Regions from separate parts of the Arthrobacter sp. D1-17 genome, predicted to be linked through region 1. Evidence: predicted binding sites of a transcription regulator. Region 1 holds the regulator's gene; the other holds the start of a gene.
What was found. The regulator HspR, encoded in region 1, represses chaperone genes until heat shock. The targets are predictions, from matches to a motif close to AAGTTGAGTCNNNNNGACTCAACTT.

Region 1 (14,890 bases):
GGATCTGCTGGAGCGCACCAAGAAGCCGTTCCACGACGTCATCAAAGAAGCGGGCATCAAGCTCACCGACATCGATCACATCGTGCTCGTCGGCGGTTCCACCCGCATGCCCGCCGTGTACGAGCTGGTGAAGGAACTGGCTGGTGGCAAGGAGCCCAACAAGGGTGTCAACCCGGACGAGGTTGTGGCCGTCGGTGCGGCCCTGCAGGCCGGTGTCCTGAAGGGTGAGCGCAAGGACGTCCTGCTCATCGACGTCACCCCGCTGTCCCTCGGCATCGAAACCAAGGGCGGTGTGATGACGCACCTGATCGAGCGCAACACGGCCATCCCCACCAAGCGGTCCGAGACCTTCACCACCGCGGATGACAACCAGCCCTCCGTGGCTATCCAGGTCTTCCAGGGCGAGCGTGAATTTACCCGCGACAACAAGCCGCTGGGCACGTTCGAGCTGACCGGAATCGCGCCGGCTCCGCGCGGCGTGCCGCAGATCGAGGTCACCTTCGACATCGACGCCAACGGCATCGTGCACGTCTCCGCCAAGGACAAGGGCACCGGCAAGGAACAGTCGATGACCATTACCGGCGGCACCGCACTCTCCAAGGAAGACATTGACCGCATGGTCCGTGACGCCGAGGAACACGCAGCCGAGGACAAGGCCCGCCGCGAGGCAACCGACACCCGCAACACCGCCGAGCAGCTTGCCTACTCCGTGGACAAGCTGATTGCGGACAACGCGGACAAGCTGCCCGAAGAGGTCAAGACCGAGGTTCAGGGCGACGTCGACTCCCTCAAGAAGGCGCTCGAAGGCACCGACGATGCCGCTGTGAAGGCTGCGTTTGAGAAGCTGCAGGCTTCCCAGACCAAGCTCGGCGAAGCCATCTACGCCCAGGCCGGTTCGCCGGACGGCGCTACCGGAGCTGCAGGTGCTGAAGGTGCCGCAGGCGGGGGCAAGGCTGATGAAGACATCGTGGACGCCGAGATCGTTGACGAAGAAGAGAAGAAGTAACCATGCCTCATCACGGTAACGAAGAAGAGCACAGCTCTTCCCGCGACCAGGGAAGCAAGCGCGACGAGCCCGTGATCCGGGACCACCGGAAGGTGGACCCGGTGACGGGGCAGGCCCGGCACCCCGAGGGAACCCCCGCGGAGCCGGCTGATGCAGCCGATTCCGACGGCGATGCCCTCGCCCAGGCTGAGGAGATCCTCAACCAGGTGGAGGTGCCGGCGGAGGAATCCGTGGCGCAGGGAGTTCAGGCAGGCTCAACCACCGCTGAAGCGGCCGAGCTGAAGAACGACCTGCTCCGCCTGCAGGCCGAGTACGTCAACTACCGCAAGCGCGTCGAGCGCGACCGTGCCGTGGCAGGGGAGATGGCCGTTATCGGTGTCCTGAACTCCCTGCTGCCGGTGCTGGACGACGTCGACGCCGCCCGCCAGCACGGTGATCTCGCGGACGGTCCGTTCGCTGCAATTGCCGCGAAGCTGGAAAATGCGCTAAAGACGTATGGCCTGACCCGTATCGATGAGACCGGCGTGGAATTCGACCCGACTATCCACGAGGCCCTCATCCAGCAGCCCGGCGAGGACGTTGAGGTTGACACTGTCAGCCAGGTGCTCCGCTCCGGCTACAAATCTGGCGATCGGGTTCTCCGCGCAGCACAGGTCATCGTCGCTGTACCTGCGTAGCATTACCCCATCGAGATGACAGTTCGCGGCGATGATTCGAAAGAACATTGGCGCGAACTGTCATCTCGGCACAAAGAGTTGAAAGGAAACGCCATTGGCTAGCCAGGATTGGGTGGACAAGGACTTCTATAAGATCCTTGGTGTCGCCAAGGACGCTTCCGACGCTGACATCAAGAAGGCCTACCGGAAGCTGGCGCGCCAGTATCACCCGGATACCAATTCAGGTGATGCTGTCTCGGAGAAGAAGTTTAAGGACATCTCCGAGGCGTACTCCGTGCTGTCCGACCCCGAGGAGCGCCAGCAGTATGACGCTATCCGGGCGATGGGCGGAGGAGCCCGCTTCGCTCCGCACGGTGCCGGAAGCACCGCCAACGGGGGCTTCGAGGACCTGTTCGGTGGGCTGTTCACGGGCGGCGGAGGACGTCACTCGGGCGGCTTCAGTACTGCAGGCCCGGGGGGCATCCCTCCCGAGTTTGCCGACTTGTTCGGTGGCGGTTTCGGCGGTGCCGGCGGCCCGGCAGGCTACCAGCGCGCGCCGCAGAAGGGCGCCGACCGTACTGCGACCACCAGCATTTCCTTCGCCGGATCCATCCGCGGAACCACGATCGGCCTGCGTGAGCCGGACGGCGAAGTCATCGATGTCCGCATCCCGCCCGGCATCAAGGACGGCCAGAAGGTCCGTGTCCGCGGCAAGGGCCAATACGGCCCCGCCGGCAACGGCGACCTGATGGTCACCGTCCACGTCAAGCCGCACGATTTCTACACGCGCGACGGCGACAACCTCCGTATCCACGTCCCGGTCACCTTCCCTGAGGCTGCTCTGGGCGCCGATATCGAAGTGCCGACGATCGACGGCGACACAGTCCGGGTCCGCGTGCCGGCAGGCACGCCCTCCGGGCGCACGCTCCGCGTTAAAGGCCGCGGAGTGAAAACGCCGAAGGGGACCGGGGACCTGCTCGTGACGATCGATGTTGCCGTTCCGAAGAACCTGAACAAGGACGCCGAGGCGGCCGTGAAGGCTTTCGCGGAGGCCACGAACGGCGCCGATGTCCGCCAGGGCCTGGCAGCCAAGGCCCGGCTCTAGAAAAAGGCGCCCGCCGTGAACATCAACTTCGATCAGCCGATCTTCGTGATCTCGGTGGCGGCGGAGCTGGCGGACATGCATCCGCAAACGCTTCGCCAGTACGACCGGCTGGGCATCGTCAAGCCCAGCCGGGCGCCCGGCAAATCCCGCCGGTACTCGCAGCGGGACGTGAACATGCTCCGTGAGGTGCAGCGGCTCTCGCAGGAAGGCGTTTCCCTCGAGGGCATCAAACGCATCCTCGATCTGGAGAACCAGGTGGCCGCACTGCAGGCCCGGGTGAGTGAACTGACGGATGAACTGGTCCGCCGTCGTGAATCATTCGACTCCAGGGTTTTCGCGGCCGGACCCGCCGGTGACGTCGTCAGCCTGGCCCGCGGCCAGCGCCCCCGGCCGCGCTCCCAGGCGCTGGTGGTCTGGCGGCCGCGGTCTGGCCAGTAAACGGACGATCAGCGCCGGGGTGTCAGCGTCCGGATCGGCGCCCCGTCGAGCCACGCGGTGACGTCTTCAAGTGCGCCGCCGAAGAATGCCCGGTAGCTTTCGTCCGTGACGTATCCCAAGTGCGGGGTCAGCAGGGTCCGGGGTGCATTCAACAGCGGATGGCCCGGCGGCAGGGGCTCCTGGTCGTAGACATCCAGCGCGGCTCCGCGGATCCAGCCTTCGTGCAGGGCGGTGACCAGGGCATCCTGGTCCACCAGGGGGCCGCGGGCCGTATTCACCAGGACACCTTCGGGGCCGAGGAGCCGCAGCTCGCGTTCACCGACCGTCCCCTCGGAACGCTCCGACAGACGCAGATGCAGGGATACGACGTCGGAGTTTTGGAACAGCTCATCCTTGCTGACCTTGCGCGCGCCGGCCGCGGCGGCTGTCTCCGCGGTCAGGTTCTGGCTCCAAGCCAGCACCTCCATGCCGAACGCCTGAGCGTAGCCCGCCATGCGGCGGCCGATTTTGCCCAGCCCGACGATTCCCAGGGTCTTGCCGGAGAGCTCAAAGCCAACCGACCCCTGCCACCGTCCGGCCCGCAGGGAGTTCTCCTCCGCCGTGAGGTTCCGGGCGAACGCCAGGAGCAGCGCCCACGTCAGCTCGGGCGCCGCGGCCGGTGAGCCTCCCGTGCCGCAGACCACGATCCCGCTCTCGGCTGCGGCCTGCAGGTCGATCGAGGCGTTCGCCGCTCCGGTGGTCACCAGCAGTTTCAGCTGGGGCAGCTGCTCGATCACCCGGCGGGGAAAGGGTGTGCGTTCCCGCATGGCAATGACGATGTCGGCGTCCGCCAGCGTCGCCACGACATCTGCTTCGGAGGGCAGATGGTGGCGCAGCACACTGACGCTGACCCCACGCCCGGCGAGGGAGCTCCAGGGTGCGAAACCGTCTGCAACGCCCTGGTAGTCGTCGAGAATGACAAGTCGCTGCATGCTGGATCCTTCTGGCTGGGGCGGGCTTTGACTGGATGAGCAGCCTTAACGGGATGAGGCAGGGCCCGGCGGTGCGGGTCCCTGCCTCATCAGGTCAGTCGTGCATTCTACTCTTGAAAACGGACCGGTGAACTACGAACGGGCCTTGACTGCCAGCACCGGGCAGGATGCTTCAAGCAGGATCTGCTGGGCGGTGCTGCCCATGATGAGCTTTCCCACGGGGGTCCGCTTGCGGAGGCCGATGACAATCAGCTCTGCCTGGTATTCCTCAGCGGCATCCAGTACTTCGTTGGCGGCATCGTTCCCGCGGACCCGTTGCAGGACGAGGTGTTCCACGCCTTCCTGCTGCAGCCGTGCGGTGACCTCGTTGAGGTCCTCGGCCTGGGCGTACCGCTTGTCCACTAGCGCGTCACCGCGGGAGGAGTTGATGATGACCAGCCTGCTGTCGTGTTGCCGGGCCTCGCTGATCGCCCGGTCAAGGGCGGCTGCGCCTTCCGGCGTGGGGACATAACCGACGATGATGCTCACTGTTTCTCCTGTCCATGGTTGGCATGGCCAACCTTGTGGGCGTCTTGGCGGATGTCGGCGGGGTCAGACGGCTCGTTGGCCGCAGTGGAACCTGCCGCCGTCGGGCTGTCCTTGACAGGGCTGCCGGCCGAGTAAGCGTCAGCAGGACCGCCGGCGGCCAGAGGCTGAGCAAGGCCGCCGGCAACTGCCACCCCGCCGGGACGCGTACGCCGCCACATCTTGAACAGGAACGGCCAGAGGAGCACGAGTGCCACGATGATGTAGACCACGACGGCGATCGGCTCGCTCCACAACCCGGAGACGTCGCCCGCGCTCAGCTGCAGCGTCTGGCGCAGCTGCTTCTCAAGGCGCGGCCCAAGGATCACGCCGAGGATGAGCGGCAGGACCGGAAGTCCGTAGCGGCGCATCAGGAAGCCCAGTGCGCCCAGGACCAGCAGGATTGCCAGGTCGAACGCCTGCAGGTTCACCGAGTAGGCGCCCAGGGTGGCAAAGAAGAGGATGCCTGCGTACAGGTAGGGGCGGGGCAGCCGGAGCAGCTTCGCCCAGACCGGGGCCAGGGGAAGGTTGACCAGCAGCAGCAGGAAGTTGCCGATGAAGAGGCTGGCGATCAGTGCCCAGACCAGCGGGCCTTCGTTTTCGAACAGCAGCGGTCCGGGCTGGATGCCGAACTGCACGAATGCAGCGAGCATGACGGCGGCGGTGGCGTTTGTCGGCAGGCCGAGTGCCAGCATCGGAGTCAGGGTGCCGGCCGCGGCGGCGTTGTTGGCAGCCTCCGGCCCGGCGACGCCCTCGATGGCGCCCTTGCCGAACTCCTCGGGGTGCTTGGTGAGCCGTTTTTCCGTCACGTAGGAGAGGAACGTTGGGATTTCTGCGCCGCCGGCGGGCAGGGCTCCGAACGGGAATCCGAAGGCCGTGCCGCGCAGCCATGGCTTCCAGGACCGCTTCCACTCCTTCTTGCCCATCCACGGTGTGCCGACCGGAATGATCTGCAGCGGCGTGCGGCGCAGGTGCGCCGCCACCCACAGGGCTTCACCGACGGCGAAGATCGCCACGGCGACCACGACGACGTCGAGGCCGTCGGCGAGCAGCGGCAGGCCGAAGGTGAGGCGGGCCTGGCCGGAGACGATGTCCAGGCCGACGAGGCCGATCGCCAAGCCCAGTCCGAGGGACGCGAAGCCGCGCAGCCGGGAGGAGCCCAGGACCGCGGTGACGGCCAGCAGGGCCAGGACCATGATGGCGAAGTAGCTCGGCGAGCCAAGGCTCACGGCGAACTGGACGACAATCGGTGCAAAGACCACGAGGAGCGTGGTGCCGATGGTGCCGGCGACGAACGAGCCGATGGCCGCCGTCGCCAGTGCCTGGGCGGCTTTGCCGGCCTTGGCCATCATGTTGCCCTCGATGGCGGTGATCACTGAGGAGGATTCGCCGGGGGTGTTGAGCAGGATGGAGGTGGTGGAACCGCCGAACATGCCGCCGTAGTAGATGCCGGCAAACATAATGAACGCGCTGGTCGGTTCGAGGACGGTGGCCACCGGGAGCAGCAGCGCAACGGTCATGGCCGGGCCGATGCCGGGCAGGACGCCGACGGCGGTGCCCAGGATGACGCCGATCAGGGCGTACAGGAGGTTCATGGGGGTCAGCGCTGTCGCGAACCCGTCCATGAGTGAGGACAGGATGTCCATCTAGAGAATCCCTTCAAGGAGCCCGGCGGGAAGGGCGATGCCCAGGCCGAGGTAGAAGCCGTAGAAGGTCAGGAGCGCCAGAACCAGGGAGATCAGACCGTCACGGACGTAGTGGCGGCTTCCGAGCGCCCAGACGCTGCCCCAGAAGAGCACCGTTCCGGAGATGACCCAGCCGGCCCAGTCGATCAGGAGGATGTTGGCGATGAAGGCGCCGGCCAGGGGGAGGACGGTCTTCCAGTCACTCGGGTGGCTCAGATCGACATCCTCGCCGCCCTCGGCCTCACCGCTTCCGCCCCGGAGAACGTTCACTGCCAGCAGCACGGCGCAGACGAGCAGGAGTGCTCCCACGATCATCGGCAGGGCCTTGGGGCCTACCGGGTCCGACTGGGAGTACGGCACAACCAGGCGCGCTGCGTCAATGAGGACCAGGGCGCCGACCGCCCCGAGCAGGGCTGCGATGCCCAGCTCGGAGCGGCCTTTGAGGCGGGAGGCCAAGGAGGTCACGCCAGGCCGAGCTTCGTCAGAACGTCTGCGACGCGCTTGTCCTGGTCGGTGAGGAAGGTCTTGAACTCGTCACCGGTGATGAAGGCGTCAGTCCAGCCGCGGGTCTTCAGGGTTTCCTTCCACGAAGCCGATTCGTGCATCTTCTCCAGTGTGGCGATGATTGCGTCGCGGTCGGCGTCGCTGATGCCCGGAGGGGCCACAATGCCGCGCCAGTTGGTGAAGACGAGGTCGATGTTGGATTCCTTCAGCGTGGGGGCGTCGACGCCTTCGAGCCGGTTCTCACCGCTGGTGGCGAGGACGCGGATGGCCCCGGACTTGATCTGCTGCATGTATTCGCCTGCGCCGGAGGCCGCGAAGCCGAGCTTGTTGCCAAGGATGGCCGGCAGCAGGTCCCCGCCGCCGTCGTAGGAGACGAAGTTGACCTTGGTTGCGTCGATGCCCACCGCACCGGCAAGCTGCATGGGCAGGAGGTGGTCGGGGCCGCCGGGCGAGGAGCCGCCGCCGACGCTGACCTTGGACGGGTCCTTCTTCCAGGCAGCCACAAGGTCGTCGATGGTCTTGTACGGCGAATCCTTGGAAACCATGATGGCGCCCGGCTCTTCGATGAGCTTCGCCAGCGGGGTGGTCTCGGTCAGCTTGGACTCTGACTTGTTGGTGTAGCTTGCGCCGACGACGCCGAGGCCCATGAGCATGGCCAGGTCGCCGTTGCCCTTTTCGTTGACCACACGGGCCAGGCCGACTGTGCCGCCCGCGCCGGGGAGGTTGAAGACCTCGGGGTTGGTGGCGAGCTTCTCGTCTTCGAGAACCTTTGCCGCGGCGCGGGCAGTGGTGTCGTACCCGCCGCCGGCGGTGTTGGGCACCATGATGCGCAGCCCGGTAAGGGGTGCGTTGCTTGCTCCGGTGGTGGCGGTGCCTGCGTCCGTCTTGCCTGTCGCTCCGCACCCTGAAGCCATCAGGGCGATGCCTGCGGCCACGGCTGCTACGCGCAATGCGCTGAATCCGCGCATGGTGTTCCTCTTCTCGTTGGTCCGTTAGATCGGTGTGTTCCGATGCTAGGGCCGAAAGTGATGCGGCTCACTCTTGTGTAACCAGAGAAAGTTAAGTTCATTGCGTTCACGTTTCCGGCGACGCACTGGGTGTCCTAGGTTCCGCGCCTGAGGGTTGGGGCAGAGCTTCTGGTTGTAGGTTTATAGGCATGGCTGAGCGTATGGCGTAGGGAGGAAACAGCCGATGTCAGATGACGAGTTCACCTTTCCCGACTCGGCGCGTGCCTCACCCCCGCCACGCCAGGGCGGACCCGGGGCGCGCCCAGGTGCGGGCGCCGGCAGGAGCCTGAACAGGCAGGTGATGGAGGTGATTCGGCATGTCCTTGCGGATCCCGACCCTGAAGGCGAATGGGCCAGAAGTCAGCTGCGTGAACGCCTCGCAGCTTACCCGGAACATCCTGAGCGGGCGCTGCTGGAACATCTGATCCTGACCAGAAGCCTGACGGGTGCTGCCGAGGATGCCACCGCCCCGCACCCCGGGGAGGACTTTGCCGGGGCGCCGCTTTCCGCCGGCGCCGGCGCCGACGCCGCAGACTCCCTGGATGCCGGCCGGATCCATCGTATTGAAGAAGTGCTTGAGAACCGGATGGTGCTCACAGCCCTGCAGCCTGTGAGACGGCTGCCTGCCGGAGGACTCCTGGGATTTGACGCGCTGGCCAGGTTCGTGAGCACGGACGGTTCCCACGCGGCCACCTGGTTCCGGGATGCGGCTGCCCTCGGCCTCGGCATGGATCTGGAAATCGCAGCCCTTGAAAGTGCGATCACGGCAGGGCAGGAGATCCCGGCTCCACTGCTTATCACCGTGAAGCTCAGCCCAGCGGCAATCACCGACGCCAGGGCCCAATACCTGCTACTCACATCCGCCTTGGCGCCTGACAGAATTGTCATCGACTTCATGGGACAGGAAGTTCCAGGCCAGGACGTTGCAGGACAAGACGGTTTAGGACCGGACGGTTTAGGACCGGGCGGCGAGGGGGACCGGGAAGCCTTTCAGGGGGCCCTGGACACGCTTCGCCGCTACGGCGTGCGCTTCTCCGTGGACTTCCCCGGAGAGGGTTCTTCCGCCGGGCGGCGGCGCCGCATTCGCGAAGTCCGTCCGGACGTGATCAAACTTGGCCGCGATTTTTTTGGTGGTTTGGTTGACGGTCAGGCCGGCGATTCCGCCGCTGTAGTGCGCGGACTGGCCCGTGAAACAGGGGCAGTGCTGGTGGCTGAAGGAATTGAAACGCGCGCAGAACTCGACGCCACCCTGGAAGCGGGCGTGACTGCCGGGCAGGGTTTCCTGCTGGGCCGTCCTTCAGCTAACCCCGATGACTGGACCTCATGGGTCGCGGAAGCGGACGGCCTCTCCGGTGGCTCGTCCAGGCTCCCCGGCGGCGGCTTCTAGGAGCTCGGTCTCGGGAGCCAGCTCTGCTTGCCCTCGGCGGGGAGAACATCAAGGACGCTCTCACCGGCATCGCGGACCCGCTGCACCGTCGGGGTGGAAAGGCGTTACTCGAGGATGAGGGCACTCCATGTTTTGCATCGGAGGAAACGTCTCGCTGCCAGGCTCGCTACGCGCGCTCGAACCCGCTGTCCTCAGCGAGTCCATCGAGCTGAGTAAGTAGTGTCAGGTTGGGATCTGAGAGTCTCAAAAAGCCACTGTCAGAAAAGAAGAATCAAGTCCTATCCTGACGCCTGAGACTTCCCTGCCTGACGTCAGGTTGGGGTGTACGTAACAGTGATGGTGGCGGGTGGCTACAGCCTGATCCTGCAGGGCAAACAGCAACTCAAAGTACATTCAGCCTCTGTTGGTGCTCTCGCCACTTAGGCAGCACATTCTCAGGTTCCGCGACTCGTGCGGCATGCTTGCGGTCACGGGTTGCTGGCCCAGGCCTTACCTGTTGCGGAAGCCTGCCGGACAGGCGGCGTCAGTGGCCGGCCCCACGACATACAGCGCCATATTTTCTCCTGGGACGCCCTGGTGGACCAGCACTTGCAGCGGATGAGTCCGCCCTTGAGCTTCTGCAATGTCCACGTTGGGATTACCGGTAAAAAACGGACGAAGGAAGATCAACCCGCGCTTCTCCCGAGCCCTGGGCGATGACGACGCAACCGCCGTTGCCCACCACCTTAGCGTGTGTGTGGTCAGCAACGGCTGCTCCGGAGGAGCCAAGCAACAGGACCGCGGAGGCGCCGGACGCGAGTGCGGCGGTGCCCAATACCTTGGGCGCAGATTTGCGAGGATCTGATCGGTGAGTGCTTCGATGCCGCCTTCGGATGTCACGGTCATTCCGGCTTCGGCTGTTTCCAGGGCCTCGAGTGTCTCCAGCTGTGAGGTGAGGAGGGATGGAGGCATGAAGTGTCCTGGGCGCTGGACCAGCCGCTCCATCAGTACGGAAGGGTCGACCTTTAAGAGGATGAATGTGGTGGAGGGAGCGGTTGCGCGGATAGCGTCGCGGTAGGCGCGTTTGAGGGCTGAACAGGCAACCACGATCCCATGGGGGTGTTCGGCCGCGAGTTCTGCGCCGACCAGGCGAAGCCAGGGCCATCTGTCTTCATCCGTGAGCGGTACGCCGGCTGTCATTTTTTGGACGTTCGGCAAGGGGTGCAGGTCATCAGCGTCCTTGAAGGTTGCTCCGAGCCGGGCTGCGAGGGCAGCGCCGACCGCAGTCTTGCCCGAGCCCGACACGCCCATGACGACAAGAGGGCTATGCACTACAGCGCTCCCTGTTGTGCTGTTCCGGCGGGGATCGGAACCATCCGGGTCACTTCGACGGGTTTTTCCAGCAGGCCTTCGAGGGAGGCGTTCAGGCGTTTGACCGGTTCACCTTCGCCGTGGGCGTCCAGCAGCGCAGCTGATTCCCATTTCTCGATCATGAGGATCTGCTTGTCCGGGGTTTCGTGTATCGCGTAGAGCAGGCAGCCGGGTTCCTGGTGGACTTCGCTGATTGCGGGGGAGAGGGCGGCGACGACCTGGTCGAAGGCGCCTTCCTTCGGGATGAAAGCAGCGGTGACGACGATGGTCATGGTGAGGTTCTCCTTGTTTTAAGGGTGCCCTTGAGGGGTGTGGGAGGGTGCGTGGGGACGCGGCGCGGACCGACGGCTAAAGTGCGTCGGTCCGCGCCGAGCATCCGCACGGTGTTCTTAGGCTTAGCTGCGAACGGCGAGGTTTTCCTCAAGGGCAAGGGCAAGGGCTTCGGTTTCGCGGCGCAGTTCGAGGGCCTGGGCGAGCGAGTCGTCCATGATGACGTCTTCCCAGCGGACGATGCCGCCCTTGGGCACGTCATTGCGCAGTTCCACGTGGTGGGCCAGCGCGACCGGCAGGGCTCCGGTAGTGACGGAGTGCTTCGCGGAGACGAGTTGGCCCCAGACGGTGTATCCGCCTTCGCCGTCAAGGAATTCACCGGCTTTGAGGTCTTTCTTGGCGGTGGCGACAACGTCGCCGAAGAAACCGATGGGTGAACCGGTGGGGATTCCGCGGAGGACGGCGTTGGCGATGGATACGTTCAGTTCCAGACCGACGTAGTGGTAGGGGCGGTACAGGGCGGCGTACTGGCCGGTGGGGTCCGGGTGCCAGGGGTATTCGTTGAAGCAGCCGGAGACGTAGTCGTTCGTGGCTTTCACGACGACGAAGACGCCTTCCTGGGTGTTGTGGGGGATCCAGGTGCCGTCGCGGTTGACACTGGACATGACGTCGACAGTGCCTTCGTGTGCGAGGGCTCCTCCGACGTCGGCGGGGCGGCAGATTGAGGCGATTTCTTCCACGTCTCCCGGCGTGAACGTCAGCCCGGTGTCAGAGGGGACCAGTCCTGCCGCGTTGGCGACGGCGGCCATTTCGATGGCGGCTTTGGTGCCGTCGCGGAAGGAGGTGTGCATGTTCGGGTTCAGCTGCCCGGAGTCGGTGAGTTCCTTGGAGAATTCCCAGTTTTCCCAGACGTTGTCGGGGTTCATCTCGTGGTAGTGCTCGAGGAATTTAGCGCCCTTGCCGGCGCAGACGACGTCGAAGCCGCTGGTGCGGGCCCAGTCGACAAGTTCCATGATGAGGGCTGGCTGGTCGCCGTATGCCATTGAGTAGACAACGCCGGCTGCTTCTGCCCGCTTGGCAAGAGCGGGCCCTGCCAAGGCGTCGGCTTCGACCGTGACCATGATGATGTGCTTTTTGGTTTCGATGGCGCGCAGCGCGTGCTTGACACCCACGATGGGGTTGCCGGTGGCTTCGACGATGATGTCGATGTCGACGTCGAACAACTCGTCAGCGTTGGCCACGATCGCGGTTGAGCGCTCCCTTAGGGCGGTTGCTATGTCGGGGGCGATCTGGTCTTTGGGCCATCCAACGAGTTCGAAAGCACCTTCAGCGCGCTTGACGTTGATGTCTGCGATGGCGACGACGTGGATGCCCGGAATGTTGTTGGCCTGGGCCAGGTACATGGTCCCGTAGCGTCCGGCGCCGATCAGGCCGACCCGGATGGGCTTTCCGTCGGCCTCGCGCTGGGTCAGGAGATGGTGCAGATTCATGGGTTGCCTTTCAAGGGATACGGCGCTGTTCCGGAAGGGATGCGGGCGGTTTGGGATCAACTGCAGCTTTGGGGCTCTACTTTTCACCTTGCGGCTCGCCGCCATTGCTAGTGAGGCTGCAGAACAAGCGGGACCGAACTAAGGTAAAATAAGTGGAACCGGTACACTTTTATGTCACAGGGGCAGGCCCGAGGTCAAGCCCTAGGCTGAAAAGGTTCCCGGATGTCCAGGAAGTGCCAGGCAAGGAGTAGGCGTGCAGAAACAACCGACCATCCGCGATGTTGCCCAGGCGGCCGGGGTTTCCGTTGCGGTCGTCTCCCGGGTGCTGAACCCGGGGTCAGGTCCGGTCGCCGCAGCTACCCGCGGCAGAGTAAACGACGTGATGAAGGACCTCGGCTACCACCCCCGCACGGCAGCCAGGGAGCTCAAGTACGGCCCGCCTACAACGCTGGGGCTGCTGCTCGCCGATGTGTCCAACCCCTTTTTCGCCCGACTCGCCGACCAGGTGGTGCAGGAGGCGCACTCGCGCGGAATCCAGGTGCTGCTGATGACCACGCAAGAGGATGACCAGCTGGAGTCAGAACGTCTGGCGACACTTATCGAACGCAGGGTCAGCGGGATTATCGCGACCCCGACCGGCAACAACCTGGCAACCTGGAAGCAGCTCCAGGATCTGGGCACTGAGGTGGTTTTTGTCGACCGGTCAATACCGTCGCTCCCGGAAGTTGATGTTGTCAGCATCGATAACTTTGAATCCGCCCGGTCCGCAACGGCGCTTCTCGCTGCCCACGGCCACCGCCGCATCGGGATCATCTCCGGGCCGGCTTCCTCCACGACCGGAAGGGAGCGGATTGCCGGCTATCGGCAAGCCTTGGAAACAGCCGGCTTGGAGCAGGATGAGCTCCTCATACGGCACGCCGCTTTCCGCGGGCCTGCGGGAGGAGATGCCGCGTCGGCGCTGCTCGGCATCGAGGAGCCGCCCACCGCTTTGGTGGTGGCAAATACCGCCCAGGTAACCGAAGTTCTGCGGCGCCTGTCCCACGCTGGAATCGACATCCCCGGGACGCTGTCCGTCATCGTCTTTGAAGATTCGCCCTGGACCGAACTCATGACCCCTCCCCTGACAATCGTCAGGCAACCCATAGATCTGCTCGCCCGGCATTCCGTGCAGCTCGCTTTGTCCAACACGCAGGGCAAGACGTCGGGAGAACCCCACGTCATCCGCGTAGCCGCCGAACTCCTTGAACGGTCCAGCGTTGCCCGGCTGCAGTTCTCGAAGTAATGCAAGCTGCATCCGCTGCTGACGGTTTACAGCCGCGCGGCGCCTGTGGTAAAAAAGTGTACCGGTTCCACTGGTACCCCGATCTTCCATTCTGTTCTGCAGGCGTGTAACTGCACGCCCCTAATAGCTTTCTGTAAAGGCACTGGGCAAGCGGGACGAGAAAGCAGCAAGAGCAGCCCTTCTCGGCCATATCCGCACAGCCCAGGACGCCTTAACCACCGCCATCAAAGCATCAGTACCCCTGTCCGTACAGGCCAGGAACGAGCAAGTATTCAAAGGAGAATCAGATGCCAAAGCGCATCCTGGCCGCCGCAGCTGTGGCCGTTGCACTCACCGTTACTACTGCCCTCACCGGTTGCGGCGGGGGCGCGGCGCCTGGCGCGTCCAGCACCACCATCCGCCTCGGTATCGGCGACCCCGCAACCTCTTCCATGGGCGTGACCGCTAAGCACTTCGCCGACAAGGTTGCCGAGCTGAGCGACGGCAAGGTCAAGGTCGAGACGTTCCCCGACGGCACCCTCTTCGGCGGAGACCAGAACGCCGCCGTCAACCTGCTTGGAAACGGCACGCTGGACTCGACCATCATGTCCACCTCGGTGTACGCGTCCTTCGAGCCGAAGATGAATGCCGTCAGCCTTCCCTACCTCTTCAAGGACTCGGAGGAGGTCACCAAGTACTTCAAAGGCGAGCCGGGCAAGGAACTGCTGGGCTCACTGGACAAGCTGGGCATCAAGGGCGTGACCATGCTGTCCCGTACTCCGCGGCACACCACCAACTCGGTGCGTCCCATCACCCAGCCCGAGGACTTCAAGGACCTGAAGCTGCGCGTACCGCAGAATGACCTCTGGGTTAAGTTCTTTGGCTCACTGGGCGCCAACCCGACGCCGATGGACTTCAAAGAGGTTTACACCGCCCTGCAGCTCGGCACTATCCACGGCCAGGAAAACCCTTTGGAAGTTCCAGTGAACAACAAGTTCTTCGAAGTCCAGGACTACCTCTCCCTGACGGGCCACATCTCCGACGGCCTCGTCCTGGGGTTCAGCAAGAAGAAGTGGGACTCCTTCGATGAGGACACCCGGAAAGTCCTGCAGGAAGCTGCAGACGAGACCGCTGGCTTCAAGACAAAGTACGACAACGACGAAGCCACCAAAACCCTCGACAAGCTCAAGGGCGAA
Region 2 (14,890 bases), 190 kb from region 1:
CTGCCCCACCTTCAATCCGGTCGGCCCGTGGCTGGTGCCTGCTTCGGCAACGGACGCCGGAAACATCGAGCTAGCGTCCTGGGTCAACGGCGAGCCGCGTCAGAAGAGCTCCACGCAGGACATGATTTTCGGCGCTTCCAACCTCGTGCGCCGCCTGTCGCACTATATGGTCCTCGAGCCCGGGGACCTCATCACCACCGGCACCCCGGCCGGCGTGGCGCTCTCCGGCCGTTTTCCCTACCTGAAGTCCGGGGACCGCATGCGGATGTCGGGCGGGGAACTCCTCGGCGAACAGGAGCAGCGGCTCGTGGACGCAGGGATTCCGGCCTGACAGTAGGCTAGATGCCATGGCTTCTGAAGACCGCACCCCCGACCGGGATGGCATGAACGACCGGGATGGCATGAACGAACGGGACGGCATGACTGAACGGCGCGAAATCACTGTCCGCAGGGCGCCCAAGTACGTCCCGTTCCTCATCCTGGGTGGACTCGTGGGCATTGCTGTGGCCGCGGTCATCGCTTACGGCCGTCCCGGCAACGAGACCTACGACCCGGGGACCGTGTTCGGCTTTTTCATGGTGCTGTGCGCGGCAGGCGGTGTGATCATTGGCGCAATTACGGCGCTGATCCTCGACCGGCTGAGCGTCAGCCGCGCCCAGCAGGCCGTCGTTGAGGCTGTACCCGAGGCCGAACCTGACGCGGGACAGACCCTTCCTGGCGCGGAACGGCGGGATCTGGAAGGCGAAGCCCCGCCGGCTCCGGAGCACCCGCAGGACAACGGCAATGAGGCCGGGCCCCGGTCATAAAGCGTGCCCCGGAAGTTCCTTACCTGATGACGTGAGATAATCGACCAGTGGCACGCGGCGATGGAAAACTTTCTCATGATCTTCTCCCTGGCGAAAAGGGCCCCCAGGACGCTTGCGGCGTCTTCGGGGTTTGGGCTCCAGGTGAAGAAGTAGCAAAACTCACCTACTACGGGCTGTACGCGCTGCAGCACCGCGGTCAGGAGTCGGCTGGTATAGCCACCAGCGACGGCAAGCGGATCAACGTCTACAAGGACATGGGCCTCGTATCCCAGGTCTTCGACGAGACCACGCTGAACACCCTCACCGGGCATCTCGCCGTCGGCCACTGCCGCTACTCCACCACGGGCGCCAGCCACTGGGCCAACGCCCAGCCAACGCTGGGTGCCACGGCCACCGGGACGGTCGCCCTGGCCCATAACGGCAACCTGACCAACACGGCCGAGCTCAACGCCATGATCACTGAACGCAATGGCGGCCAGCTCAGCGGCGAAATGAAGCAGGGCAACACTTCCGACACCGCGCTCGTCACGGCACTTCTCGAGGGCGAAGAGGGCAAGACCCTCGAAGAGACCGCCATGGAGCTGCTCCCGAAGATCCGCGGCGGATTCTGCTTCGTCTTCATGGACGAGGGAACACTGTACGCCGCCCGCGACACCTTCGGCATCCGCCCGCTGTGCCTCGGCAGGCTGGAACGCGGCTGGGTAGTCGCCTCCGAGCAGTCCGCCCTCGCCACTGTCGGCGCCAGCTTCATCCGCGAGATCGAGCCGGGCGAGTTCATCGCCATCGACGAGCAGGGCGTGCGGTCCCAGCGCTTTGCCGAGCCGACGCCGGCAGGCTGCGTGTTCGAATACGTTTACCTTGCGCGCCCCGACGCTTCAATTTCCGGGCGCTCCGTGTACGAGTCCCGGGTGGAGATGGGCCGGCAGCTCGCCCGCGAGAATACCCAGGCCGCGGACATCGTCATCCCCGTCCCCGAGTCCGGCACTCCCGCCGCTGTGGGCTACGCCGAGGAATCCGGCATTCCGTTCGCCCACGGCTTCGTCAAGAACTCCTACGTGGGCCGCACGTTCATTCAGCCCTCCCAGACCCTCCGCCAGCTGGGCATCCGGCTCAAGCTCAACGCCCTGGAATCCGTCATCCGCGGCAAGCGCGTAGTGGTGGTGGATGACTCGATCGTCCGCGGCAACACCCAACGCGCCATCGTGCGGATGCTCCGCGAAGCCGGCGCGGCCGCCGTCCACGTGAAAATCTCCTCCCCGCCCGTTAAGTGGCCCTGCTTCTATGGCATCGACTTCGCCTCCCGTGCCGAGCTGATCGCCAACGGCGCCACCATCGAGGAGATTTCCCAGGCCATCGGCGCGGATTCCCTGGCCTACATCTCAGAGGACGGCATGATCGGAGCGACGCAGCAGCCCCGCGAAAAGCTCTGCACCGCCTGCTTCACCGGCAAGTACCCCATCGAACTGCCCGACGCCGACAAGCTCGGCAAGAACCTGCTCGAGCGCAAGGATCTGGGCGGCCTGGCTGCTGCCACCGGCACCGCCCCTGTTTCTACTGGTGGAGCTACCGCTGATGCTGCCGCGGTAGCTGCCACCGAGTCGGCCGCGGACGCCCCCGGAAACCCAGACAGCATCCCCGTCACCGAGGATCCTGCAGAGAAGCCCGGAGCAACCGGCTGCGACCCGGGGCCGGACTCCGAACTCGAGAACCTGCTCACCGAAGCCGACCGTGTGCCCGATCTCCATCCCGGCGCTGCAACCGTCGGTGCTGACAAGAAAGAGTCCCTATGACTTCCGCCTCCCCCACTGCCGACATGAACGCCGCCCAGAACAACGCAGGCATCACGTACGCGTCGGCGGGCGTAGATGTCGAAGCGGGAGACCGCGCCGTCGAACTGATGAAGGACGCCGTCAAGGCGACGCACAATGCTTCGGTGATTGGCGGCGTCGGCGGTTTCGCCGGACTGTTCGATGTCTCCAAGCTGCTGACCTACAAGCGTCCGCTGCTTGCCACGTCCACGGACGGTGTGGGCACCAAGGTAGCCATCGCCCAGGCCATGGATATCCACGACACCATTGGGTACGACCTCGTGGGCATGGTGGTTGACGACATCGTGGTGGTGGGCGCCGAGCCGCTCTACATGACCGACTACATCGCCTGCGGCAAGGTTGTTCCGGAGCGCATCGCGGACATTGTCCGGGGCATTGCGGCAGCCTGTTCCGTAGCGGGCACCGCCCTGGTGGGCGGCGAGACTGCCGAGCACCCCGGACTGCTGGGCGAGCACGAATACGACGTCGCCGGTGCCGCCACAGGTGTTGTCGAGGCCGACTCCCTGCTGGGCCCGGACCGCGTCCGCGCCGGCGACGTGGTGATCGGCATGGCCTCCTCCGGCCTGCACTCCAACGGGTACTCCCTGGTGCGCCGGGTCATCAACCACGCCGGCTGGGCCCTGGACCGCCAGGTCTCCGAACTCGGACGCACCTTGGGCGAGGAACTGCTCGAGCCCACCCGCGTCTACGCCGCCGACTGCCTTGATCTGGCCCGCACCTTCCCGGTGTCCAGTGGCTCTGCTACCGGCGGGGCGGTGCACGGCTTCAGCCACGTCACCGGCGGCGGCCTCGCAGCCAACCTCGCCCGTGTCCTGCCGCAGGGCCTCGTAGCCACCGTGGACCGCGCCACGTGGGAGCTACCGGCCATCTTCAAACTCGTGTCCGAGCTCGGCCGTGTCCCGCTGGCCGACCTCGAGCGTACCCTCAACCTCGGAGTGGGCATGGTAGCGATCGTGTCCGCAGATGTCGCCGACGCAGCTGTTGCCCGCCTGAACGAGCGCGGCCTGCCGTCCTGGATCATGGGCACAGTCAGCGCCGACTCCGACTCCGTCCTCAAGACCGGCCCTGACTACGTGCAGGGCGCCAAGGGTGTGGACGGCGGAGCGGTTTGGATGGTCAACAGCTACGCCTAACCCCCGGCTGCTCCCCCGGCAGCTCAACCTCGAGGACGCTGAACACACCGCCCTGTGGATCCTTGAGGGTGGCGATGGTCCCGCCGTCCTCGGCGAACTCCGGCTCCACCAGGACTTCGGCGCCCGCCGCCACAGCTGCCAGGACTGCCTCCTTGAGGCTGGAAACACCGAAGTAGACCTGCCAGCCCCGGCGGGCACGGACCTCAGCGCTGTCGGGGCCCACTGCCTCTCCAGCACCTTCACCGGCCTTTTCCTGTTCCGTGCCTTCCTGTTCCGTGCCCTCATCCCCGATGAGAGGCTCAGGGGCGATCCCCGCCACTTCGGCTCCGTTGGCTATGAGGGTGGTGTAGGTGCCGCCGTCGTCCTGCGGATACTCCATCACCTCGTGGCCGAACAGTTGTTGGAAAAAGCCGACGGCGGCCTCGGGCTCCGGTGTGAGGAGCTCCGCCCAAGCGAACGCGCCGGGCTCGTTCCACCGCCTGCAGCCGGCGTGCGTGCCGGCCTGCCAGACGCCGGTGGTCCCGCCGCCCGGCGGGTGCAGGAACACTATGACTCCGCTGTTGCCCACGTCCTCGGGGCCGAACTCTACCGCTCCGCCGGCGTGCGGGGTTTCTTCGGCCACGTCCCGGGCGTTATCCGCCGCAATATAGACATTCCATTGGGCCGGCGTGCCGGCCTCTTGCTGGGCCGGGTTCTGCGGGGCCACAACGGCCACGATGTCGCTGTCGATAAAGGCCTGCGCGTAGCTGCGCCCGTCCGGCGTCGGAAGGTCCTCAAACCGCCAGCCGAACACCGCGGCGTAGAACGACTTGGCCGCGGCAACGTCAGGCGTTTGGACGTCCGCCCAGCACAATTCCCCGTGGGCATACCTGGTGCGCTGAACCATGACGCTGATCCCTTTCGGCGATACGGCAACCGCTCACAGCCTAGACGCGAAGGGGCCGCGCAGTGAAGGCTGGCGACACCGGGCACAAGAAAACCGCAGGGCATACCAATGCCGGTATGCCCTGCGGGCTCTTAATAAACGGTGGCGGTACCCAGTTGCTCCGAAATACGAAAAGACTTCGGAAAGAGGGTGGCCCTAATGCGTCACGTACACGGGTGTACGACGGCGGCGTGCAGTTGAGTGCCTTAGGGAAGGTTCAGACTGAAACGACTAACCGATACGACGGGTATCCACCTCGTCGTCGTCGTCTTCCAATTCGTCCGCGTACTTATCCACGTAGGCCGAATAATCCGGCTCCGCCGGTTCATTCACGAAATGACTCGAGGCACGACTTCCCGGACCCGTGAGCTCACGCTGAAGGGCCGAATAGTCAGTATTCGGGGAGTAGTACTTGATGTCCCGAGCCTGCTTGGTAGCTTTTGCCTTTTGACGGCCGCGCCCCATGGCGTGACCCCCTTTTGTACTTGGACCGGAGGTGGTCACCTTGGCTATCGGTGAGGCCCCGGAATGATTGGTCAGTTTGTCGTATCCCTAGATTACATGCTTTCGGCGGCATCTGCTCGCCACTGGCGCGTCGCCACAGCCGGCGCCGGTCCAAAACCCCGGTAAGCCGGTCCAAAATGCACGTAATCACGGGGTTGCAGGGATTTTTAGTTCGATAGAGTCTCCTGAACAGCTGAATCAGACCCGTGGGATCCATCCCCTGCAGGACAGGCCCACCAGCCGCACCGGCTACTGCCCAAGACAGGACGCCGGAGCCGGATACAGTGCCGGGATAGCGCACGGAAGGGGGCGCCGCCCAAGTGAAAGACGAGAAAGCAGTCCCAGATGCCGGGCGACGGAACATCCCGCCGCCGCCCGCAAGCCCGCCTAAAAGCGCGTCCCCACCCGCCGCCTCTTTTGACCTGCCGGAGGAACCCTCCGGAGAGTCCGGCCCACAACGGATTCTTGCCAAGGCGGGTTTCCTGGTGCTTCTGCTCGTCCTGGGCGGCATGCTGGTATGGGCGCTCGGTGCCATGCTGGCCACAGCCACTCTTCAGACCATCGGTGAGCCCGGTCCTGCGGCAACATCACCGTCGGACGCTGCCCCCTCCGCAGCACCCAGGGCAAGCCTCCCGATGAAAGGAGTCAGTTCGTTGGATTTCAGGATTGGTGACTGCTTCAAGGACTTTGACCCCTCAGCGCCGGACGCCGAAATAGTGGCATGCGCTTCGCCGCATTCGGCCCAGCTCGTGGCCGTCCACCAATACGCGGCCGCGGATTCTTACCCGGGCAGCAGAGCCATGAAGGCGAAAGGCCGTGAAGCCTGCCAGGCTGCACCCTTGAGCAGCAAAACCACAGGGTACGAGCTGAAGTACCGCGTGGCCTACCCCAGCCCGGACAGTTGGCGCCGGGGCGACCGCCGTGTGGACTGCTACGTAGTCTCGGCGTCCGGAAACATCATCAAAAGCTCCCTGCTCCCCTAGGCAGCACCGAGGGGAGCAGGGAAGGAGAAGGGTGGTGCAGCGTGGAGCAGACCCCACTATCCCTTGCGCCGGACTGAGAGCCCGTTGCCGGCAGGAGCTCCCCCGGCCCGGGCCATCGTTTCCAGCCCTTCGACCGTGAGCTCGTCGACGTCGGCCGCGGTGTCCACCAGGACCGTGTCGCCATCCGAGATCTCACCGGCGAGAATGGCCTTGGCCAGCCGGTCGCCGATTTCGCGCTGGACCAGCCGCCGCAGCGGCCGGGCGCCGTAGGCGGGGTCGAACCCAGACATCGCCAGCCAGGCACGCGCACTTTCGGTGACCTCAAGGGAGAGCCGCCGATCATGCAGCCGCTGGGAGAGTTCGGCCACCTGCAGTTCCACAATCCGGGCGAGCTCGTCCAGGGTGAGGGCCTCGAAGAGCACCACCTCGTCCAGCCGGTTCAGGAACTCCGGCTTGAAGGACGCGTTGACCGTGGCCATCACGGCGTCCCGCTTGGCCTGCTCGTCCAGGCTCTGGTCCACCAGGAACTGGCTGCCCAGGTTGGACGTCAGCACCAGGATCACGTTGCGGAAGTCCACAGTCCGCCCCTGGCCGTCGGTGAGGCGGCCGTCATCGAGCACCTGCAGGAGGATGTCGAAAACTTCCGGATGCGCCTTTTCAACCTCGTCCAGCAGAACTACCGAGTACGGGCGACGCCGGACGGCCTCGGTGAGCTGTCCGCCCTCCTCGTAGCCCACGTATCCCGGAGGTGCACCAACGAGGCGGGCCACCGAATGCTTCTCTGAGTACTCGGACATGTCGATCCGCACCATGGCCCGTTCGTCGTCGAAGAGGAAGTCCGCCAGGGACTTGGCGAGTTCGGTCTTGCCGACGCCGGTAGGGCCAAGGAACAGGAAGGAGCCGGTTGGACGGTTGGGGTCGCTGATGCCGGCACGTGCCCGCCGTACGGCATCGGAGACCGCGGCCACGGCTTTGGACTGCCCGATCAGCCGTCGGCCCAGCTCCTCCTCCATGTGCAGGAGCTTCTGGCTTTCGCCCTGCAGCATCCGCCCCGCCGGGATGCCGGTCCAGGCGGAGATGACCTCTGCGATATCGTTGGCCGTCACTTCCTCCGCCACCATCTGGCCGGACTTGTCCTCGACGGCGGCTTCAGCCTCCGCAGCGGCGTTCAGCTCGCGTTCGAGGGCCGGGATCTCCCCGTAGAGAATCCTGGAGGCGGTCTCGAGATCGCCTTCGCGCTGGGCCTTGTCGGCGGCGGACCGCAGTCCATCGAGCTTGGCCTTCAGGTCACCTACACGGTTCAGTCCCGCCTTTTCCGCTTCCCACCGGGCGTTCAGGGCAGCCAGCTGCTCTTTCTTGTCTGCCATGTCGGCCCGCAGCGCGGCAAGCCGTTCAACCGAAGCAGGGTCTGTCTCCCCGCTCAGGGCCAGCTCCTCCATGGTGAGCCGGTCCACCTGGCGCCGCAGCTGGTCAATTTCCTCCGGAGCGGAATCGATCTCCATGCGCAGGCGGGACGCGGCCTCGTCCACGAGGTCGATGGCCTTATCGGGCAGCTGGCGCCCGGAAATGTACCGGTTGGACAAGGTGGCGGCGGCCACGAGCGCGGAGTCCGCGATGGATACCTTGTGGTGGGCCTCGTAGCGTTCCTTCAGGCCGCGGAGGATGCCGATGGTGTCCTCCACGCTGGGCTCGCCCACATAGACCTGCTGGAAGCGGCGTTCGAGGGCGGCGTCCTTCTCGATGTTTTCGCGGTACTCATCCAGGGTGGTGGCACCGATCAGCCGCAGTTCGCCGCGTGCCAGCATGGGCTTGAGCATATTGCCCGCGTCCATGGACGAATCGCCGGTGGCACCGGCTCCCACGACGGTGTGAATTTCGTCGATGAAGGTGACGATCTGGCCTTCGGAATTCTTGATCTCCTCGAGAACCGCCTTCAGCCGCTCCTCGAACTCACCCCGGTATTTGGCTCCTGCAACCATGGAGCCGAGGTCCAGGGAGATGAGCGTCTTGCCGCGCAGGCTCTCCGGCACGTCCCCGGCCACCATGCGCTGGGCGAGCCCTTCCACTACCGCTGTCTTGCCGACGCCGGGTTCACCGATCAGGACCGGGTTGTTCTTCGTGCGCCGGGACAGGACCTGGATGACGCGACGGATCTCGGAGTCGCGGCCGATCACGGGGTCCAGCTTGCCGGCGCGTGCCATGGCGGTGAGGTCGGAGCCGAACTTCTCCAATGCCTGGAATGTGTTTTCCGGGTCCGGGCTGTCGACCTTCCGGTCTCCCCGGACGCCTGGCAGGGCGGCAACCAGCGCTTCGTGCGAGGCGCCGGAGTCCCGCAGGATCCTGCCTGCGGCTTCGCTCCCTGCCGCAAGGCCCATCAGCAGATGCTCCGTGGAGACGAAGGAGTCACCGAGCTTGTCGGCCTCGTTTTGCGCGTTCTGGATGGCCTGCAATGCGGTACGGGAAAGCTGGGCCTGCTGCACAGAACTGCCCGAGGTCGCGGGCATCGCCTTGATGGCCGTGCTCGCCTGCGTGCTGACGGCGTCGGGATCCGCGCCCGTGGCGCGCAGCAGCGCAACGGCCACCCCCTCCCGCTGGTCCATCAGCGCCTTCAGCAGATGGGCAGGCTCCACCTGGGGATTACCTGCCGTTGATGCGTTCATGGCTGCCGCCGAAAGAGCCTCCTGGCTCTTGGTGGTGAATTTGACGTCCAAAGCGAGCTCCTTCCAGAGTGCGAAATTCTTAACTTGAGTGTACTACGCTCAACTTTGATAGAGGAGTCCCAGAAGCACTGGTTTTCCCACAGCGAAATGCCCTCCCCCTCCCGGGGGAAGTCCGGAAACGCGTCACGCCGGAACTGTATCCCCGCCGCTCCAATCCCCCTAGGATCGACTGTGACCAGCGACGACAGTTCAACCCGCAACTGGAAACGAGGATCTGCAATGAAGAAGTTCGTGGTTCTTTACAACGCTCCGCAGTCGGCTCAGGCCCAGATGGCAGAGAGCAGCCCGGAAGCCGCCCAGGAGGGCATGAAGGCGTGGATGGAATGGGCGCAACGGGCCGGCGACGGAATTGTGGACATCGGCAATCCGCTGGGCACCGGCAAGGAAGTTACTGCGACCGGCACGTCCGACGCCGCAAGCCACGTAGCCGGGTATGGCATCCTCCAGGCCGAGGACATGGACGCGGCTCTCGCCCTCCTTGACCGTCATCCGCACCTGATGATGCCGGACGCCAGCATCCAGGTGTACGAGTCCCTCGATATCCCCGGTTTGTAGGGCACGAAGCGCTGGAAAGGCTGGGAAGTCGCTCATGCGGGGTAGACGGATACCGCTCCCGCCTTGATCACGAAGAACACCGTCATGCCGGGCGCGAGGCCGAGGTCCGCAGATGCGGCCGGCGTCACGTCCGCAGACAGCCCGGCGGCGCGGACGCGGACCTGGTCCCCATGGGGCTCGAGATCCGTGATGGTCACGGGAAATGAGTTCCGGGGGCTGCCGTGCGCCTCTGCCAGGAAAACGGAAACGGCCGACGGCGGGAACACCGCAACGCCGTCCAGTCCGGAATCGAGGAGGCGGGCATTTCCGGTTTCCGGACCTTGAACGTCCAGCTGGGGGTCGTGCAGGCCGGCGATGTCCTGGCCGTCGGCGGTCCTGATGCCCAGGCCGGTGAGCGTGCCCGCTATCAGGTTGAGGCCTGCCAGCCCGGCCGCGAACCTGCTCTTTGGCCGCTGGAGCACGTCACGCGTGGGCCCGGACTCTGAAATGCGGCCGTTCTCCAGGACCACCACGCGGTCTGCCAGCATGAGCGCGTCCAGGACGTCGTGGGTGATGATGATGGCCCTCCGTCCCTCGAGCACCCTTCTGAGCATCCGGCGCAGCAGCGGAGCGGCATGGATGTCCAGGGCTGCCATGGGCTCATCGAGCAGCAGCAGGCCGGGGTCGGCAGCCAGCGCCCTGGCGACGGCCACCCGCTGCGCCTGCCCTCCTGACAGCTCCGCCGGGCGCCGGGTTTCAAGTTCGGACGCCTCCGCGGCATCGAGCCAGTGGCGTCCAGCATCCCGCGCCCTGCGCCTTGAAAGGCCACGGCTGCGCGGACCGAAAGCCACATTTTCCAGAGCCGTCAGGTGCGGGAACAGCAGCGGCTCCTGCGCCAGCAGTGCCGTGCCGCGGTGATGCGGAGCGGTCCATGCAGTCCGGCCGGCGGCGAGGTCAAACAGCAGCCTGCCGTCCAATTCAGCCCTGCCGGCGTCCGGACGCAGTAACCCTGCGATGACGGCCAGCAGCGTGGATTTCCCGGCACCATTGGGACCCATGACGGCCACAGTTTCCGAGGGTCCCACGGTGAGGGACACGTCAAAACCGCGCGCCGCAACGGCGGCCTCCAATGTGAAGGTCACCGGACGTCCCCGGCCGGGGCGGGCACCGCCGTCGTGCGTTCTCCCGGGACTGGCCCCGAATCAAAACCGAGGGCCGCGGATCGCCGGGGACCGCGGTGTGACACCGCTACTACTGTAACCGCGACCGCCACGAGGACAAGGGACAAGGCGACGGCGGAGTCGGCGTCGGTTTCGCGCTGGAGATATATCTCAAGCGGGAGGGTACGGGTGACACCCTGGAGGCTGCCCGCGAAGGTGAGGGTGGCACCGAACTCTCCCAGGCTCCGGGCAAAGGACAGCACCGCTCCCGAGGCCACGCCAGGCAGGACCAGCGGCAGCGTGACCCGGCGCAGAACTATGGCAGGGCTGGCGCCGAGAGTCGCCGCGACCGCTTCGTAGCGACTGCCAGCAGTCCGGAGCGTGCCTTCCAGGCTCACCACGAGAAACGGCAGTGCGACAAATGTCTGGGCGATGACTACGGCAGCAGTGGAGAAGGCGATGTGGATTCCCAGGACCTCCAGGTTGCGGCCGAGGAGGCCCTGGCGGCCGAAGGTGTACAGGAGGGCGATGCCTCCCACCACGGGCGGGAGAACGAGAGGCAGCAGCACAAAGGACCGGAGCAGCCGCTGGCCCGGGAAGCTGCCGCGCGCCAGCACCAGGGCCAGCGGAACGCCGAGGATGATGCACAGGAGCGTGCTGACGGCCGATGTCCGCAGGCTGAGCCCAAGCGCATCCAGCGACGACTGGGACGTTACCAGCGGAACGAACTGTGCCCAGTTGACGCGGGCAGCCATGGCCGCCAGCGGGAGCAGCACGAGCAGCGCGCCGGCGGCCGCGATGAGATAGACCCAGTACGGAATGCCGGAGTAGGGTACGGAGCCGTGCCGTAAACCAGTATTCATCGGCGGGAGGCTCCTTCCGGACCGGTGGAAGCGCTCGGAGGGGCACCGAAACCGGCAGCCTGCAGCGTTTGCTGCCCCTCTTTGCTGACGACCAGGGAGATGAACTCCGCCGCCAACTCCTGCTGCCGGCTGTTGTCGAGGGCAGCGATGGGGTAGGCAACGACGGCCTTGTGCGCTTCGGGGAACGGAATGCCGCTGACCTTGCCGCCGGCACTTTTCACATCGGTGGCGTAGACGAGGCCGGCGTCCGCCTCCCCCGATGAGACCTTGCCGAGGACGTCGGCCACGGACGCTTCCTCACTGACGGGGGTCAACACCACGCCTGTTTCCCTTTCGGCTACTTCGGCCGCTGCGCCGCACGGCACCTGGCTGGCGCAGACCACTACCTTCACCCCTTGACCGGCAAGGTCCCAAAAGGACGAAACCGATGCCGGATTGGCCGGGGGGACTGCGATTTCCAGGATATTGCTGGCGAAAAGCGTTGCACGGCCCCGGATCAGCGCCGCATCAGACACCTGGCCCATGGTACGTGTGTCCGCGGAGGCAAAAACATCGGCGGGGGCGCCCTGCGTGATCTGGGTTGCCAGATCCGAGGACCCGCCAAAATTCAGATTCACCTTGGTCCCGGGATTACGGCGTTCAAACTCTGCGGCGAGACTGGTGAACGTTTCTTTCAGGGAAGCGGCGGCAAACACCGTCAACGTTCCGGAAGACCGGGACGTTGCGCCGCCTTCCCCACCGCCGGATGGACCGGGGGCGCAGCCCGACAATCCAGCCGCCATCGTGGCGGCGGCCAGCAGCGCGCGGAGGAGCGTGCCGGCGGCATTCACAGGATGCTCCTTCCCTTGGGCGTTTCCACAATGACCGTGGTGGCTTTGACCACGGCAGTGGCCACTGATCCGAGTTCGAGTCCCAGTTCGCGCACGGCTTCTGTGCTCATCAGGGACACCACCCGGAAGGGTCCGCACTGCAGCTCCACCTGCGCCATGACCTTGTCGGCCGTAATCCCGGTCACCAGTCCCATGAAACGGTTGCGCGCCGAGCTGGCTGCTGCGGACGGGTCATCCGGCAGGTGCGCCTGCCTGCCGGCCAGCCGGGCCAGTTCCAGCCCGTCCACCGCAAGCCGCCCTGACGGGTCCTTGCGGGGCGTGAGGCTGCCGTTCTCCGTCCAGCGGCGTATGGTGTCGTCGCTGACACCCAGGAAACGGGCAGCCTCGGAAACGCGAATCGTGGTCATGCGAGGATTCTAGCCGAACCTGCGGCTCGAAACAGGGCTTTATTCCGCAGATGCGGGAATGTCCCCGGCTATGCCTGCACGGCTAGGCCCGCTTCCAGATTGCGATCCAGTCCAGGTAGACATGTCCGGCCGTCTGCGGCAACGGACAGAAAGGAGTGCACGACTCGGTCTGCAGAATATAGTGCATGGGTGTGTTCGGGGTCGCCGTTGTACTAACTCCGAGTGACCGGCCGTCGAGGATAAATTCGACCTTGCCCGGACTCCACTCAATCGTGGCGACATGCCAATCAGTGACGGTGGTGTGTGACCGGAACACATCTTGCGCCCGAGGATCATTTCCCCGGAAATGGGCAGCGCCATAGAAGGTTGTTGCGAGGTCCCCCTCGGGGAAATCGATCTCCCCATCCCTGGGCCATTCGCCGCTATCCGGCCAAAGGAGCCAAGCGACTTTGAAGCCGCGCAGGGAGTCGGCCTTGAACCGCACGGAAATCCTCCCGTAGAGCAGGCTGTTGTGTCGCGGCAGCAGGTTCTTGTCGCGATATTCCTTGGCACTGCTGTTCGGAATCTTGGGAGAGGGCGCCGCACCCATTGAGATGCCGTTCTCTGAGTGGAGGTACCAGTCCAGCATGCCGTTCTTAACACTCAGCACTTTGGACGGGTAATAACGGGACTTCGTTCCTCTTTGACCGGCGGTATCCGGTGTTCCGTCCTTGTACCCCTCACTCCATTTAGCGGAGTAAGCCGCACCTGGAAAAGCGCCGATTGGTACATCGCCTTTGTCGAATTCCTCCCGGAATACTTGCTTCCAGCCAGGCAGATCGCCTCTCGGCATTTTGTGGATCGGATCGACGGAAGGCTGCTGCTCGTCCACAGGGCCCGCCGCGGGTTGTTCCGCCGCGCGTCGTTCCGGCGCAGGCTGTGGTGCTGCTGTCTGTGCCGCAGCCCGGGGTTCCTTCGCAGAGGACGATGCAGCGGATGACGTTGCGGTGCGGGGCGCCGCCGCCTCCGCCGCAGAGGTTCCCTGTGCAGAGGGTGTGACCGACGGCAGTGCTGCAGCTGACTCGGACGGTTCCCCTGCGGACAGAGGCTCTGGCGGAAGCCGTTGCGCTTCCATGCCCACCGGGCCGGCTATCAAGCCGCACGCCGTGAGCATCGCCGCCGCAGCCAGCACACCAAACCGCCGTATGGGGTACCTTGGGCGGTGACGGCGGGCTGGTGGTGTGACCATAGGGAAAGTGTGGCATCAGGACTTGGGGCTTTCCAAGGATTCTTGAACCCCTAAAACTGGGGCCGTTCCCAGAAGTCCCAAGCTTTTTACAAGTTGCCCGGCTGAACATGTTTCGAGGGGGAGTGCACGCAAGTTGCCAGGACCGCAGCAGCAGGCGCTTCGATTTCCCGGACCCAGCCGGGAAGGTTGCTCGGGACTGGCATTAGTCAACGACCCCAATGAGTGGTGAGGCTAGTGACCATCCCTATACAAGTTTCGACTGTCCACGCACAGAACCCGGTGCCGGTTCCCCTAGCCTCCATCAGCGTGGTGATTCCCACACTGAATGAAGCCATGAACCTTCCGTGGGTTTTGCGCCGTATGCCCTCGTATGTGGACGAAGTGGTGATCATCGACGGGCGCTCGCTGGACAGCACTGTCGACGTCGCCAGGGCACTGCGCATGGACGTAGTGGTGGTCTCAGAACCCAATCCCGGCAAGGGGTTTGCGGTGCGGGCGGGGCTCGCTGCGGCCACCGGAGATATCATCGTCATGCTGGACGCAGACGGGAGCATGGATCCGCAGGAAATTGGCTGGTTCGTCACGCCGCTCCAGCACGAATTCGATTTCGTCAAGGGCTCCCGCTACGTGACGGGTGGAGGGTCAGAAGACATAACTCTGCTCCGCAGCGCCGGCAATCGCGCCCTGACCCGCCTGGCCAACATTGTGCTCCACAGCAACTATTCCGACCTGTGCTACGGCTACATCGCGATGCGGCGGGAGTGCCTGCAAATCCTCGAACTGCAGTCGGAAGGGTTCGAGATTGAAACCGAACTGATCGTCCGGGCTTCCCGGGCCGGCCTGCGAATCGCCGAGGTGCCCAGCAACGAGCTTAATCGGATTTCCGGCAATTCAAACCTCCATACCTTCCGCGACGGATGGCGCGTGCTGCGAACCCTTGCCCGTGAATGCGTGGGATGGGAAGCGCC

Region 2: the regulator HspR is predicted to act here: its motif matches at 8,922-8,946, upstream of clpB (ATP-dependent chaperone ClpB).

The regions. Positions count from the first base shown of each region.
Region 1 covers NZ_CP096382.1:323,387-338,276, forward strand. Annotated here, with positions in the region: gene dnaK (molecular chaperone DnaK) at 1-1,006, shown strand, start outside; gene M1E01_RS01460 (nucleotide exchange factor GrpE) at 1,009-1,683, shown strand; gene M1E01_RS01465 (DnaJ C-terminal domain-containing protein) at 1,778-2,767, shown strand; gene M1E01_RS01470 (heat shock protein transcriptional repressor HspR) at 2,783-3,205, shown strand; gene M1E01_RS01475 (D-2-hydroxyacid dehydrogenase family protein) at 3,214-4,176, opposite strand; gene M1E01_RS01480 (universal stress protein) at 4,309-4,704, opposite strand; gene M1E01_RS01485 (tripartite tricarboxylate transporter permease) at 4,701-6,386, opposite strand; gene M1E01_RS01490 (tripartite tricarboxylate transporter TctB family protein) at 6,387-6,890, opposite strand; gene M1E01_RS01495 (Bug family tripartite tricarboxylate transporter substrate binding protein) at 6,887-7,897, opposite strand; gene M1E01_RS01500 (EAL domain-containing protein) at 8,121-9,323, shown strand; gene M1E01_RS01505 (gluconokinase) at 9,813-10,634, opposite strand; gene M1E01_RS01510 (putative quinol monooxygenase) at 10,634-10,945, opposite strand; gene M1E01_RS01515 (NAD(P)H-dependent oxidoreductase) at 11,069-12,433, opposite strand; gene M1E01_RS01520 (LacI family DNA-binding transcriptional regulator) at 12,687-13,715, shown strand; gene M1E01_RS01525 (DctP family TRAP transporter solute-binding subunit) at 14,003-14,890, shown strand, end outside.
Region 2 covers NZ_CP096382.1:513,410-528,299, reverse strand. Annotated here, with positions in the region: gene M1E01_RS02445 (fumarylacetoacetate hydrolase family protein) at 1-331, shown strand, start outside; gene M1E01_RS02440 (hypothetical protein) at 348-806, shown strand; gene purF (amidophosphoribosyltransferase) at 854-2,596, shown strand; gene purM (phosphoribosylformylglycinamidine cyclo-ligase) at 2,593-3,768, shown strand; gene M1E01_RS02425 (VOC family protein) at 3,752-4,654, opposite strand; gene M1E01_RS02420 (DUF3073 domain-containing protein) at 4,925-5,158, opposite strand; gene M1E01_RS02415 (septum formation family protein) at 5,683-6,180, shown strand; gene clpB (ATP-dependent chaperone ClpB) at 6,237-8,891, opposite strand; gene M1E01_RS02405 (hypothetical protein) at 9,120-9,455, shown strand; gene M1E01_RS02400 (sulfate/molybdate ABC transporter ATP-binding protein) at 9,488-10,576, opposite strand; gene M1E01_RS02395 (ABC transporter permease) at 10,573-11,457, opposite strand; gene modA (molybdate ABC transporter substrate-binding protein) at 11,454-12,287, opposite strand; gene M1E01_RS02385 (TOBE domain-containing protein) at 12,284-12,694, opposite strand; gene M1E01_RS02380 (glycoside hydrolase family 16 protein) at 12,777-13,565, opposite strand; gene M1E01_RS02375 (glycosyltransferase family 2 protein) at 14,157-14,890, shown strand, end outside.